DNA from 3 places in the Pseudarthrobacter sp. genome. Region 3 is predicted to be linked to each of the others. Evidence: predicted binding sites of a transcription regulator. Region 3 holds the regulator's gene; each other region holds the start of a gene.
The links. Region 3 encodes LexA, which represses DNA repair genes until DNA is damaged. Its sites were predicted from a motif close to TCGAACANNTGTTCGA; they were not measured.

Region 1: V6M49_RS03670 (DUF6504 family protein) is a predicted target of LexA. The motif match lies at 2,115-2,130, and genes of this name have one in related genera.
Region 2: V6M49_RS02390 (shikimate dehydrogenase) is a predicted target of LexA. The motif match lies at 2,380-2,395, and genes of this name have one in related genera.

What each region holds. Positions count from the first base shown of each region.
Region 1 is NZ_JAKFFD010000038.1:40,365-44,641, reverse strand. It holds gene V6M49_RS03690 (SOS response-associated peptidase) at 52-783, shown strand; gene V6M49_RS03685 (VOC family protein) at 809-1,231, opposite strand; gene V6M49_RS03680 (chorismate mutase) at 1,251-1,571, shown strand; gene V6M49_RS03675 (hypothetical protein) at 1,645-2,034, opposite strand; gene V6M49_RS03670 (DUF6504 family protein) at 2,189-2,524, shown strand; gene V6M49_RS03665 (DNA polymerase III subunit alpha) at 2,521-4,277, shown strand, end outside.
Region 2 is NZ_JAKFFD010000025.1:20,799-25,075, forward strand. It holds gene V6M49_RS02380 (MFS transporter) at 1-1,310, opposite strand, end outside; gene V6M49_RS02385 (IclR family transcriptional regulator) at 1,542-2,357, shown strand; gene V6M49_RS02390 (shikimate dehydrogenase) at 2,497-3,378, shown strand; gene V6M49_RS02395 (bifunctional sugar phosphate isomerase/epimerase/4-hydroxyphenylpyruvate dioxygenase family protein) at 3,378-4,277, shown strand, end outside.
Region 3 is NZ_JAKFFD010000165.1:27,679-31,955, forward strand. It holds gene V6M49_RS14315 (ATP-dependent DNA helicase) at 1-1,312, shown strand, start outside; gene lexA (transcriptional repressor LexA) at 1,325-2,071, opposite strand; gene V6M49_RS14325 (LysM peptidoglycan-binding domain-containing protein) at 2,538-2,861, shown strand; gene V6M49_RS14330 (histidinol-phosphate transaminase) at 2,940-4,058, shown strand; gene hisB (imidazoleglycerol-phosphate dehydratase HisB) at 4,140-4,277, shown strand, end outside.

The DNA of each region.
Region 1 (4,277 bases), on a different contig from region 3:
GACAGTACATAACGCTGATGGCATGCTGGAGCCATGTGTGGACGCTATGTGATGGCACGGGCCGTGGGTGACTTGCTGGCCGACTTTGATGCCCAGCTGGAGGAGGAAGTGCACCTTCCACCGTCATGGAACGTGGCACCGACCGACCCCGTGCCGATCGTCCTGGAACGGCTGATCGACGACGGCCCTGTGCGGCAGCTGCATGTTGCCCGCTGGGGCCTGGTGCCGTCCTGGGCGAAGGATCCGGGCATCGGCCCCAAGATGATCAACGCACGGAGCGAGACGGTGCTGGAGAAGCCGGCCTTCCGCAAGGCCGTGAAGTCACGTCGCTGCGCTGTCCCGGCGGACGGGTACTACGAATGGAAGCAGGGCACCGGCAAAGCCAAGCAGCCCTACTACGTCCATCCAGGCAAAGGCAGCGGGCTGGTGTTCGCGGGCCTGTATGAGTGGTGGAAGGATCCGTCCAAGGCCGAGGGCGATCCCGGCCGGTGGATGCTCTCCACATCCATCCTTACGGCGGACACCCCGCCGCCCGGTGCCGAGTCCACAATTTTCGGCAAGCTCACCGCCCTGCACGACCGCGTGCCGCTGCCCATGGACCGGGCCACCATGGCGTCGTGGATCGACCCGCAGATCGACGACGCCGCCTTTCTGGTGGACCTGGTCCGCGCCCATGTGAAGGACGTCGCGGCCGACTGGCACGTGGATTCCGTTGGCACCGAGGTAGGCAACGTACGCAACAACTCCCCGGAACTGATCCGGCCGGTGGAAGCCTTGTTCTAAACCGGCACTCGGGCGGGACATGCCCCTAAACGGTGACCTTGCCGGCGTCGTCCACTGTCCACGTGGGGTTGTAGGCAACTTCCCAGCGGAAGCCGTCCGGATCGGCGAAATAGCCGCTGTACCCGCCCCAGGGCTGGGTGACCGGCGCGGCGACGATAGTGGCCCCGGCCGATGCCGCTTCCGCCATGACCCGGTCCACCGCCTCGGTGCTGGGCAGGTTGTGGCTGAGCGTGATGCAGGGGACCGGGCCGGGGACACCTACCCCCGCCTCGGCGTGCATCTGCGCGGCGTCCCACAGGGAAAGGATGAGGCCATGGTTGACCTGGATGAACACCACATCACCGGGAAACTCGCGGTGGACAGGCCAACCGAGGCCCTCCGCGTAGAACCGGCGGGAGGCGTCAACACTGCGAACGCCTAGTGAGATGAAGTCGACTCTGGGCTGCATGCTTCGATACTGTCAGAAGATGGCAACAATTCAAGGAAACGATAGGGACGCTTTGGCCGACAAAGAACAGCTCGCTGCTGTTCGGATTGCGGTAGACGAAGTTGACGAGCAGATTGTCACCCTCATTGCGCGGCGTGAACGCCTGATCCGGATCGCCGGAACCCTGAAGGGGGACGACGCTGAAGTCCGCGCCCCCGGCCGGGTGGAACGGGTGATCGAGCATGTCCGGGCCGCCGCGGAAAAGAAGGACATTGATCCGGACATTGTGGAATCAACTTACCGGGCCATGATCTCGGGGTTCATCAAACTCGAAATGAAGGTCCACAGAGAAAGCAGCTGACGCTGCCGCAGGTGCTGTCCGGACACGCTTCCGGCAGCACCTGCCCCGGTGTTCCCTAGAGCGCTTCGTCGACTTAGAGCGCTTCGTCGACGGCGACGCCCGACTGGAACTCCCTGCCGTCAGCCTCGCTGAAGGCCGACATGATGTGGCCCTTGCCCAGGCCATGGACGGCCGCGACGGGGAAGTTGCCGGTGATGGTGCTGCCCGAGTGCGTCACGCCGCCAAGATCATAGTTTTCCTCGGCGCTCTGGTCATGGCTGAACGAGTAGAAGGCAATGGCCTCCCCGTTCATGAACTCAATGCCCAAGCGTCTTTGCGATGAGTAATCAGGGCTCGCCGCCACCAGTCCCACTACGTACGCACCTGCCCCCGGTATGTTGCCGTCGATATCAAAGGTTGCCACGAGCTTTTCGTCCTGGGCCTTGATGCTTACGTGCTTGAGGAGTGCGTCATTGGTGCTCATGCCACAATCCTGCCTCCCTGCTGCCCGTCCGTCCACCCCTGTCTAGGTTTTGTCGGAGCGTCGTCGTAGACTCAAGGTATTCGAACATGTATTCGAATACCTTGCTTTTGCATCAGCATTTTGCATCAGCTCCGTTCAGTTCCGGGAGGCGCCCATGGGTATGTTCAGCGAGTCCGTGGACGTTGTCTGCACCCCCGCCGGCCAGCCGCTGAACCTCCAGTGGGCCGGACGGCACTACACGGTGTGCGCCGAGCCCGTCCGGTGGTATGAACGCCGGCAGTGGTGGGCCGAGGAACGCCGTGCGCCGCTCGGCAGCGGGCCGGGGCTGGTGGACCACGAAATCTGGCGCGTCCAAGTGCAGGCGGACCCGCGGGGTGCCGGCCCCCGGGATGCAGGAGAGCCGCTCACCCTGGACCTGAGCCGGCATACCGGCAGCGGCCGCTGGAGGCTCCTGCGGATCCACGACGCCCTCCGGCCACAAACAGCATGAGCTTCTCCCACCTTCACGTTTCCACGGCCTTCAGCGCACACTATGGCGTTGCCTGGCCCGACGAACTGGCCCAGGTTGCCGCCGCGGACGGCGCAACCGCGCTCGCCTGCACGGACCGGGACGGCCTCTACGGCACCATCAAACACCTCAAAGCCTGCATGGAAGCCGGCATCGACCCCATCGTGGGGGTGGACCTTGCGGTTTTCGACGACGACGGCGACCACCGCACCCAGCTCGCCGGCAGGGTAGTGGTGCTCGCCCGCGGCCACAACAACGGGGCGGGCTACCGCGCACTGTGCCGGCTGGTGTCCGATGCCCATGCCCGCACCTCCGGCAAAGCCGGGGGAGCGGTGCCCGTGGCGGTCACCCGCGCCGAACTCGCCTCCCGCACGCTCGACCCCAAAACCCTGAAACCGGTCCTGACGGTCCTGATCGGCCCGGATTCCGACGTCGGACGGGCCATGAGCGGCCGCCGCTACCTCCGTCCGCGCACCCTTTTCAAAAGCTGGCTGGACGCCATGCCCCCAAGAACCCTGGTGGCGGAAGTCGTTTCCCAGCTCACTGCCCCCGGAGCGCCCCTGAGCACCGCCCACGCAGTACGAATGCTCAAACTCGCGGAAGAACACCACGTACCGGCCGTGCTCACCAACGCCGTCCGCTACTGCGCAGAGGACGGCGCCGCCACAGCTGACGTGCTCGACTCCGCCCGGACGCTGAAGTCACTCCCCGAACTCGCGGCCGAACCGCTGCTCCAGCCCAACGGGCAGGCCTGGCTCAAATCCTCAGCCCAGATGCTTCAGCTCGGCAAGGAAATCATCCGCGCCGCAGGGTATGGCGCAGCGGACCTCAAACAGCTGATGGCACAGACCGAGGCGCTCGCCGACTTCTGCCGGATTGACCCGGTGACTGACATGGGCTGGAAGCAGCCGGTGGTCCCCGAGGCATCGGTCATAGGCATCAGCCAGGACCCGCACGATGAACTGGTGCAGCGCTGTGAGGCCGGGATCAGCAGGCGGTTCCCCGGAATATCAGGCTCAGCCCACAAGGACATGCGCTCGCGGCTGGAGCACGAGCTGGGAATCATCAGGAACCTCGGGTTTTCCTCCTATTTCCTCACGGTCGCGGAGGTCTCCCGGATGATCATGGACATGGGGGTCAGGGCAGCCGCCCGTGGTTCCGGGGCCTCCAGCCTGGTCAACTACCTGATTGATGTCAGCCAGGTGGACCCCCTGCAACACGACCTGATCTTCGAACGCTTCCTGTCCCGGGACCGGGCCACGCTGCCGGACATCGACATCGACGTCGAAAGCGCCGAACGGCACAACGTGTACCGACGGATCTTTGACCGCTTCGGTTCCGAGCGCGTCACGCTGATGAGCATGCAGAACGGGTACCGCGCACGCGGTGCAGTCCGCGACGCCGGGATGGCCCTGGGGATGGACGATGACGACGTCGGTGAGATCGCCAAGCAGCTGTGGCGTTTTTCGGCCCGGAAATTCCGTGAGGCACTGGTTGAGAAACCTGAGCTGCGGGAGTTCGCCGGCCGGGTGGAACAACGGGACTTCGCCGAAAACCAGCAGCTTGACCTGCTGGTGGACCTCACGGAACGGCTGGACCGGCTGCCCCGCCATATCTCCATGCATCCTTGCGGGGTGATCCTGGGCGATGCCACGCTGCTTGACCGGACCCCGGTGCAGCCCAGCGGGCTGGGGCTGCCCATGAGCCAGTTCGATAAACACGACATGGATCCCAT
Region 2 (4,277 bases), on a different contig from region 3:
CCGAGCTGCTTGGTGGGGACGTTGAAAGTCTCCTTGGCCGTCAGGGCGGAGATGGCCGAGATGCCGCAGATGATGGCGGTGAAGACGCTGATCTGGACCCAGCCGCCGGGCTTGATGCCGCCCATGGCTGCCACGATGGCCGGGGCGAAGCCTGCCATCAGGAAGCCCAGCTGCGTACCGATCGCCAGGCCGGAGAAGCGGACCTTGGTGCTGAACATCTCGGCGTAGAAGGACGGCCAGACTGCGTTGGAGGCCGCGTAGCCGCAGGAGAAGAAGCCGATGGCCGCGAGGAACATCAGCGGGATGCTGCCGGATTCCAGGCTGAGCAGGAACACCGGAGTCAGGATGGCGCTGGCCACGGCACCGTAGATGAAGACCGGCTTGCGGCCGATCCGGTCCGCGAGCTTGCCGAACAGCGGCTGGGTGCCCAAAGCGACCAGGTTGGCGCCGACCACCAGCCAGAGTGTGGTGGTGCCGTCAACACCGGCAACGGTCTTGGCGTAGCTGATGGCGAGCGTGCCGAACACCGTGGAGACCGCGGCGATGAAGGCACAGCAGACTACGCGGAGCACGTCGCGCCAGTGGTCCTTGAGGAGATCGGCGACCGGAAGCTTGGAGATCTGGGCGGTTTTCTGGGCTTCTTCGAACGCCGGGGGCTCATGCAGTGTGCGGCGGATAAAGAACGCAACAAGAACGACGACGGCGCTGAGCCAGAACGGGACGCGCCAGCCGATGCCGTACTTGATCTCGTCCGGAAGGGCGAGGACGGGGATGAAGACGAGGGCGGCGAGGATCTGGCCGCCCTGGGTGCCGGTGAGGGTCCAGGAAGTGAAGAAGGAGCGGCGGTTGTCCGGTGCGTGTTCCAGCGTCATGGAGGATGCGCCGGCCTGCTCGCCCGCTGCGGAGAGGCCCTGGCAAAGCCGCGCCAGCACCAGCAGGGCCGGAGCCCACCAGCCCACGGTGTTGAAGTCGGGCAGGCAGCCGATCAGGAACGTCGAAGCGCCCATCAGCAGCAGCGTGAACATCAGGACCTTTCGCCGGCCCACGCGGTCACCGAAGTGGCCCAGGATGACGGCGCCCACCGGCCGTGCCACATAGGCGAAGCCGAAGGTGGCGAAGGACATGACGGCAGCGTTGGCTCCGGCGTCCGGGAAGAACACCGTGGGGAAGATCAGGGCGGCGGCGGAGCCGAAGATGAAGAAGTCGTAGTATTCGACGGCGCTGCCCAGGAAGCTGGCGAGGGCTGCCTTCTTTGGCGTCCCGGCCGGGGCAACGGTGCCCTGCCCCGCGGACGGAAGTGTCTGGCTCATGGAGTTCCTTTGATGTGACGACGTTGTCGCGGATGGATCTGGAGGGTCGCAGCCGCAGCGGCCTGAGTGGAGCTGGTGCGGTGCGGCTGGAGTCCGTTGAAAGACCCGGAGCAGTAGCCACATGGTGGGAGCTACTTGTGCGATACAGCAATGATGGCTGTGAGCGCAGTCACTTGTCAAGAAAATAATCACCATCTAGAAATAGTTCCCACGATGTGGCAACATCAACGTATGAGTGTGAATCAAACCACAGCGCCCGATGACGTCGCCGCTGAGCCAAAGACGCCCAAGGGCGACCGCACGGACATGGTGGGCAAGGCCCTGGGCCTGCTGGTCCTCCTGGGAGACGAGCCGCGTGGCGCCAGCGCCGCGGAGATCTCGCGCCGCGCCGACCTCCCCTTCAGCACCACCTACCGCCTGCTGGGATCCCTGACGCGGGACGGATTTGTGGACTATGAGCCGGACGGCCGCCGCTACCATCTGGGCCTGCGGATCTTCCAGCTGGGCCAGCGGGTCTCCAACCATCACGGATTTGCCGGCACCGCGCTGCCGGTCCTGCGCCGCGTGACCGAGCAGACCGGGGAGGCCACCATCCTCAGCGTCCGCGACGGCCACCACCACCTGACAGTCAACAAGGTGGACGGCCCGCAAACCTTCCGCGTCACCAGCGACCCCGGGCATCTGGGCGCCCTGCACGCGACGGCCGTGGGCAAGGCGCTGGTGGCTTTTGCCGAGGACGCGGAGCGTGAAGCGCTGCTCGAGGAGCTCGAACTGGAACCCCTCACCGAGCACACCATCACGGACCGGGGCGCCTTCCGTGCCGAGATCGAGAAGGTGCGCCGGCAGGGATATGCCGTGATGGACGAGGAGAACGAGAACGGCATGCGCGCCGTGGCCGTGCCGCTGCTCAATTCCCAGGGCCATGCCTTCGCCTCCCTGGCAACCGCCGTTCCCGTCTTCCGCCTCAGCATGGAAGCCCTGTTGGCCCATGTGCCCCTGCTGCAGGATGCCGCGGCGGAGCTGGCCGCACGCTTGCCGCAGCGGTAAACCGCACGCATTTGTTCGTATGTAGAACAAGCGTGCGAGAAGTGAACAAGTGTTGTACTGTAATCCCTACCACCCGACCCGCCGCGGCCGCCTCGAGCGCCGCCGCCCGCCGGATGCCGTATTCAAAGGAGCTGCCCGGATGAGCAATCGAACTGAGTCCTACCTCGTGGGACTGGTCGGCGACGGCGTGATGCCGTCACTCACTCCCCCCATGCACGAACGCGAAGGCGATGTGCTGGGCCTGCGCTACCTCTACCGCCCCATCGACCTGCTGGAGCTCGGACTGTCCGGCGATGCCGTGGGGGATCTGCTCAAGAGTGCCCGCAGCCTGGGCTTCAACGGACTGAACATCACCCATCCGTGCAAGCAGCTTGTGCTGGCGCACCTGGACGAGGTCTCGCCGGACGCCCTTAGGCTCGGCGCCGTCAACACCGTGGTCATCGAGGACGGCCGCTTCATTGGGCACAACACCGACTTCTCCGGCTTCGCCGCCGCGCTTGCCTCCGGCCTACCGGGCGCGCGGCTGGACCGCGTCGTCCAGCTTGGCGCGGGAGGTGCCGGTTCCGCCGTCGCCTACGCGCTGCTCACCGCCGGCGTTAAGGCGCTGGACCTGGTGGACGTGGACCCCGCCCGCTGCGCGGCACGCGCAGCAGAGCTGGCCGGTTTCTTCCCGGGCAGCACCGTCACAGCGCGTACGACGGCGGAGCTGCCGCAGCTGATGCCGCTGGCCGACGGTCTGGTGCACTGCACCCCCGTAGGCATGGCCGCCCATCCGGGCGTCCCGCTGGACCTGGACCTGCTGGAAACGCGGCACTGGGTGGCGGACATCGTCTACCGCCCGATCGATACGGAACTGGTCCGCGGCGCCCGCGCCAAAGGCTGCGAGGTACTGGACGGTGGCCGCATGGCAGTAGGGCAGGCGGCGGATTCCTTCCGGATCTTCACCGGGCTGGAAGCCGACGCGGAACGCATGCGCAGCCATTTCCTGGAGCTCGTGGCCAAGGAAGAGGTGGCTGCCTGATGCGCACCGGAATCGCTACGGTGTGCCTCTCCGGCACCCTCAAGGAAAAGATGCAGGCCTGCGCCATCGCCGGCTTTGACGGGATCGAAATCTTCGAGCAGGACCTGGTCACGTCGCCGCTCACGCCCGAGGACGTCCGCAAGATGGCGGCCGACCTTGGCCTCACGCTGGATCTTTACCAGCCGTTCCGCGACTTCGACAGCGTGTCCGAAGACCTCCTGGCCGCCAACCTCCGGCGTGCCGAAGCCAAATTCAAGCTCATGGCGCGGCTGGGCATGGACACCGTCCTGGTCTGCTCCAATGTGGCCACCGCCAGCATCGACAGCGACGACCTCCGGGTGGAGCAGCTCGGCCAGCTGGCTGCGCTGGCCGGGGACCATGGCGTCAAGGTGGCCTACGAGGCCCTGGCCTGGGGCAAGTACGTCAACGACTACGAGCACGCCCACAAGCTGGTGGAAGCCGTGGACCACCCCAACCTGGGCACCTGCCTGGATTCCTTCCACATCCTGTCCCGCAACTGGGACACCGCCCCCATCGAGGCCTTCAACCCGGAAAAGATCTTCTTCGTCCAGGTGGCGGACGCCCCCAAGCTCTCCATGGACGTCCTCTCCTGGAGCCGGCACTACCGGGTTTTCCCGGGCGAGGGCCAGTTCGAGCTCGCCAAGTTCATGGGCCACGTGGTCCGGGCGGGGTACAGCGGCCCGGTGTCGCTGGAAATCTTCAACGACGTCTTCCGCCAGTCGGATGTGGAGCGAACCGCCGTCGACGCCATGCGCTCGCTCATCTGGCTGGAGGAACAGAGCGCCAAGTGGCTGGACGCCGCTTCCGACCGTGGGACGGGCACTGGTGCCGGCGGCACCCAAGCTCCCGGCCGCCGTCGTTATCCCATGGAACTGGCC
Region 3 (4,277 bases):
CTTTGAAGGCCTGGCAGTTCTTCCCGAGTACGACGTTGTGGTGGTGGACGAGGCCCACGAACTGCAGGACCGGGTCACCGGTGCGGTGTCGGGGCAACTCTCCGTGGCAATGATCCACGCTGCGGCGTCGGGCGCACGGAAACACACGGCCATCACCGTGGATGCCCTCAACGCAGCTGCCGCCAACCTGGAACTCGCCCTGGACGGCGTGCCCAACGGGCTGCTCCCGAATGGCCTCAACGACGAACAGCTGGATTGTGTGGACCAGTTGCGTGAGGCCTGCCGTGCTGCACTGTCCGATTCCAAGGGGGACGGCAGCCAAACGGCCGACGGCGGGCGGCAGCTCGCGCGCTCACGCCTGATGCTGATCCTCGAACTGTGCGAGCGGCTGATCGTGGCCCGTGAAAACCGCGAAGTGGTGTGGTTTTCCCGCGCAAGTTCCTTCGATCCGCAACAGGGCTATGCGCAGCCCGACGAGTCTGCGCCGGTCCTGGTCAACATCGCGCCGCTTAGCGTTGCCGGCAAGCTCCGCGAAGGGCTGTTCGCCGGCCACACGGTTGTCCTGACGTCGGCAACCCTGGCCATCGGCTCAGCCTTTGAACCGACCGCCGGCGGCTTGGGACTGGTGGGGGAGGGCGCGCCCAGCTGGAGCGGGATCGATGTCGGATCGCCCTTTGACTATCCCAAACAGGGGATCCTCTATGTCGCAGGGCACCTCCCCAAGCCAGGCCGCGGGGCGTCGCCGGAGGCCCTCGATGAACTTGAGGCGCTGATCCGCGCGTCCGGCGGCGGCGCCCTGTGTCTGTTTTCGTCCCGCCGAGCCGCCGAGGAGGCCGCTGAAGCGATGCGTCCCCGGCTTGGCCTCAGCATTCTCTGCCAGGGCGACTCCACCATGACGGCCCTCGTGAAGCAGTTCGCGGACGAGCCCGATACCTGCCTGTTCGGCACCATGTCACTGTGGCAGGGTGTTGATGTTCCCGGTGGATCATGCCGGCTGGTGGTGATCGACCGCATTCCGTTCCCACGGCCGGATGACCCGCTGATGACCGCACGATCCCGCGCCGTTGCGCAGGCCGGCGGAAACGGCTTTATGGCGGTATCGGCGACCCACGCGGCCATCCGCCTGGCCCAGGGCGCGGGCAGGCTGATCCGTTCCACCGGAGACAAAGGCGTGGTGGCCGTGCTTGATTCCCGGCTTGCTACAGAACGCTACGCCGGATTCCTGCGCGCCGCTCTGCCGCCATTCTGGCCCACCACGGACCGCAAAACAGCGTTCGCCGCCCTGGAAAGGCTGGCCGGGAAGGGCGCCTGACTGCGCGCAGTCCTAGAGCGACCGGAGGACCGAGACGACCTTGCCCATGATGGTGGCGTGATCGCCCAGGATGGGCTCGTACTGGGTGTTTTGCGGCAACAGCCACGTGTGGCCGTCGCGCTGGCGGAAGGTCTTGACGGTGGCTTCGTCGTCCAGCAGGGCCGCCACAATATCGCCGTTGGAGGCGTCTGCCTGCCGTCGGACCACTACCCAGTCGCCGTCGCAGATGGCAGCATCCACCATGGAGTCGCCGGCCACACGCAGCATAAAGAGCTCGCCCTGGCCCACGAGCTGCCGGGGCAGGGGCATCACATCTTCCACCACCTGGTCAGCAAGGATGGGCCCGCCGGCCGCGATCCGGCCCACCAACGGCACCATCGCGGTGTCCATGGCAGAGGGAAGTTCGGTGACCGTCCCGCCGATGCCGTGCAGGAGTGAGGGCTTGGTTGTCCCGTTCGACTTAGTGGACCCGCCGTCAAGCGTCAACGGCATCAGGACTTCCATGGCGCGCGGACGCTTGGGGTCCCGGCGCAAGTATCCCAGCTTCTCCAGCTGTGAGAGCTGGTGGGTCACGCTCGACAAACTCGCCAGGCCCACGGTGTCACCGATTTCACGCATCGACGGCGGATAGCCATTGTCATTCACCGAGCGCTGGATGGTTTCAAGGATCTTCTTTTGGCGGGCGGTGAGCCCCTTGGGGGTTCGTGGGGGCTGGCGGCGCTGCGGTGTCGCCTTGCCCTCGGCGGCTGGTGCTGCCATGTTCGCCAATGCCTTTCGGTTGCCCGGCTCCGCTCCGGCCGCTGGTGCCTGGAACGCCCCGGGGCTGGTGTCGGAGTTGATTGTCAGACCCTGCTGATCAACTACAGAGGTGGTTGTTCTTTGATCCAAACGTAGGCCAGCCACAGGGCTTTTTCAAACATTTGTTCTAGCGAGTCTCGACAATATTCGTTGATAAGTGCTAAAAATGAAGAAGCAAAGTTCGAACATGTGTTCTACTCGTTGCTTGCGGATTCGAATATTCGAATTTATGGACGGCCCAGGCCGGCACCGGCAAGTGGACGCGGAGGGCGCGCCGGGCAGCACAGTATGGTCCAGGAGGGCTCATTTCATGTCAGCTATATCTGCTTCGCAGGACTCGCGTCCGCAGTTCATTTCCGTGCAGGACCTCACCTCGCGGCAGTGGTCCGCACCCGTTCCGACGTCGGGAGCGGCGCCAAGGCAGCGCATGGAACCGTTGCCGCCGCTGCGCCTGACGCGCAGGGGCCGGATTGTGCTCATCGGCATCCCGCTCGTGATTCTTGCCGCAATCCTGCTTTCCCTGGCAGGTTTCCTCAACGCCCCGGCAAAAGCCGCCGATTCTGCCGCCGACCTGTCGCTAACGCCAACAGTCTCGGTCACGGTGCAGGCCGGCCAGTCACTCTGGGCCATCGCCAGTACCGTTGCGCCCGAGCGTGATCCCCGTGATGTCATCGCGGATATTGCCCAGTTGAACAACCTTTCCGCCGGCGGCGTTGTCCCCGGACAGCAGCTCTTCGTCCCCACCAGGTAAAGAGCCTGCGGGCTCGGGCGTGTGCCGCCGCAGGCCGTCACATTTTCCGGCCGTCTGCTTCGGACCTAAACTGTTCAGGTGAATGACCAGCTAGAGCGTCTGAACAGACTTCCCCTCCGGACCAACCTCCGCGGGCTGACCCCGTACGGTGCCCCGCAGCTGGATGTACCTATCCTGCTGAACGTCAACGAAAACACCCATGGCGTCCCGGCGGACGTCCGGGCCGCGATCAGCGTGGCCGTGACGGAAGCCGCGGCGGGCCTCAACCGCTACCCGGACCGTGAGTTCACCGAACTCCGGGAAGCGCTGGCCGAGTATCTCGGCCACGGTCTTGATGCCACCAACATCTGGGCGGCCAACGGGTCCAACGAGGTCCTCCAGCAGATTCTCCAGGCTTTCGGCGGACCCGGGCGGACGGCCCTGGGTTTCCCGCCCACGTACTCGATGTATCCGCTCCTGGCCAGCGGCACGGACACCGGGTACATCGTCGGGCAGCGGGCCGACGATTACGGGCTCAGTGCCGAGTCGGCCGCGTTGCAGGTCAAAGAGCTTCAGCCCAACATCGTTTTCCTCTGCTCGCCGAACAATCCCACCGGCACGGGGCTGGGCCTGGACGTTGTGGAGGCCGTGTACGAGGCCGGCGAGGCCAGCCAGACGATCGTCATCGTTGACGAGGCCTACCACGAGTTCGCCCACGACGGAACGCCGAGCGCCCTTACGTTGCTGCCCGGCCGGGAGCGCCTCATTGTGTCCCGCACCATGAGCAAGGCGTTCGCCCTCGCGGGCGCCCGCCTGGGCTACATGGCTGCCGCTCCTGAAGTCACGGACGCGCTGCGCCTGGTCCGGCTGCCGTACCACCTTTCGGCCATCACCCAGGCAACAGCCCTCGCCGCCCTGCAGCACCGCACTGCGCTGATGGCCGACGTCGAGGACATCAAGGAACAGCGCGACCGCATCGTCTCGGAACTTACGCGAATGGGACTCAAACCTGCCGCCTCCGATTCGAACTATGTCTTCTTCGGCGGCCTCGACAGCCCGCATGACGTCTGGCAGCGGCTGCTGGACGACGGCGTGCTGATCCGCGACGTCGGCATCCCCGGCCACCTGCGTGTCACGGCGGGAACTGAGACGGAGACCACAGCCTTCCTGACGTCGCTGGAACGCATCCTGGCCAGCCAGGCCAGGCTGCCCGCCTAAACTTGAAGTATCGGCGCCGCCGCGCGCCGGCACATCTCCTTCGCTTTCGCACCACTGACTTCGCCTAAAGGACATATGACCATGAGCTTCACCGGATCGAACGCTGCCGCGCCCCGGACCGCACGCATGGAGCGTGCCACCAGTGAATCGTCAGTGCTCGTGGAGATTAACCTCGACGGCACGGGCGTTTCGGACATCGACACGTCTGTCCCGTTCTAC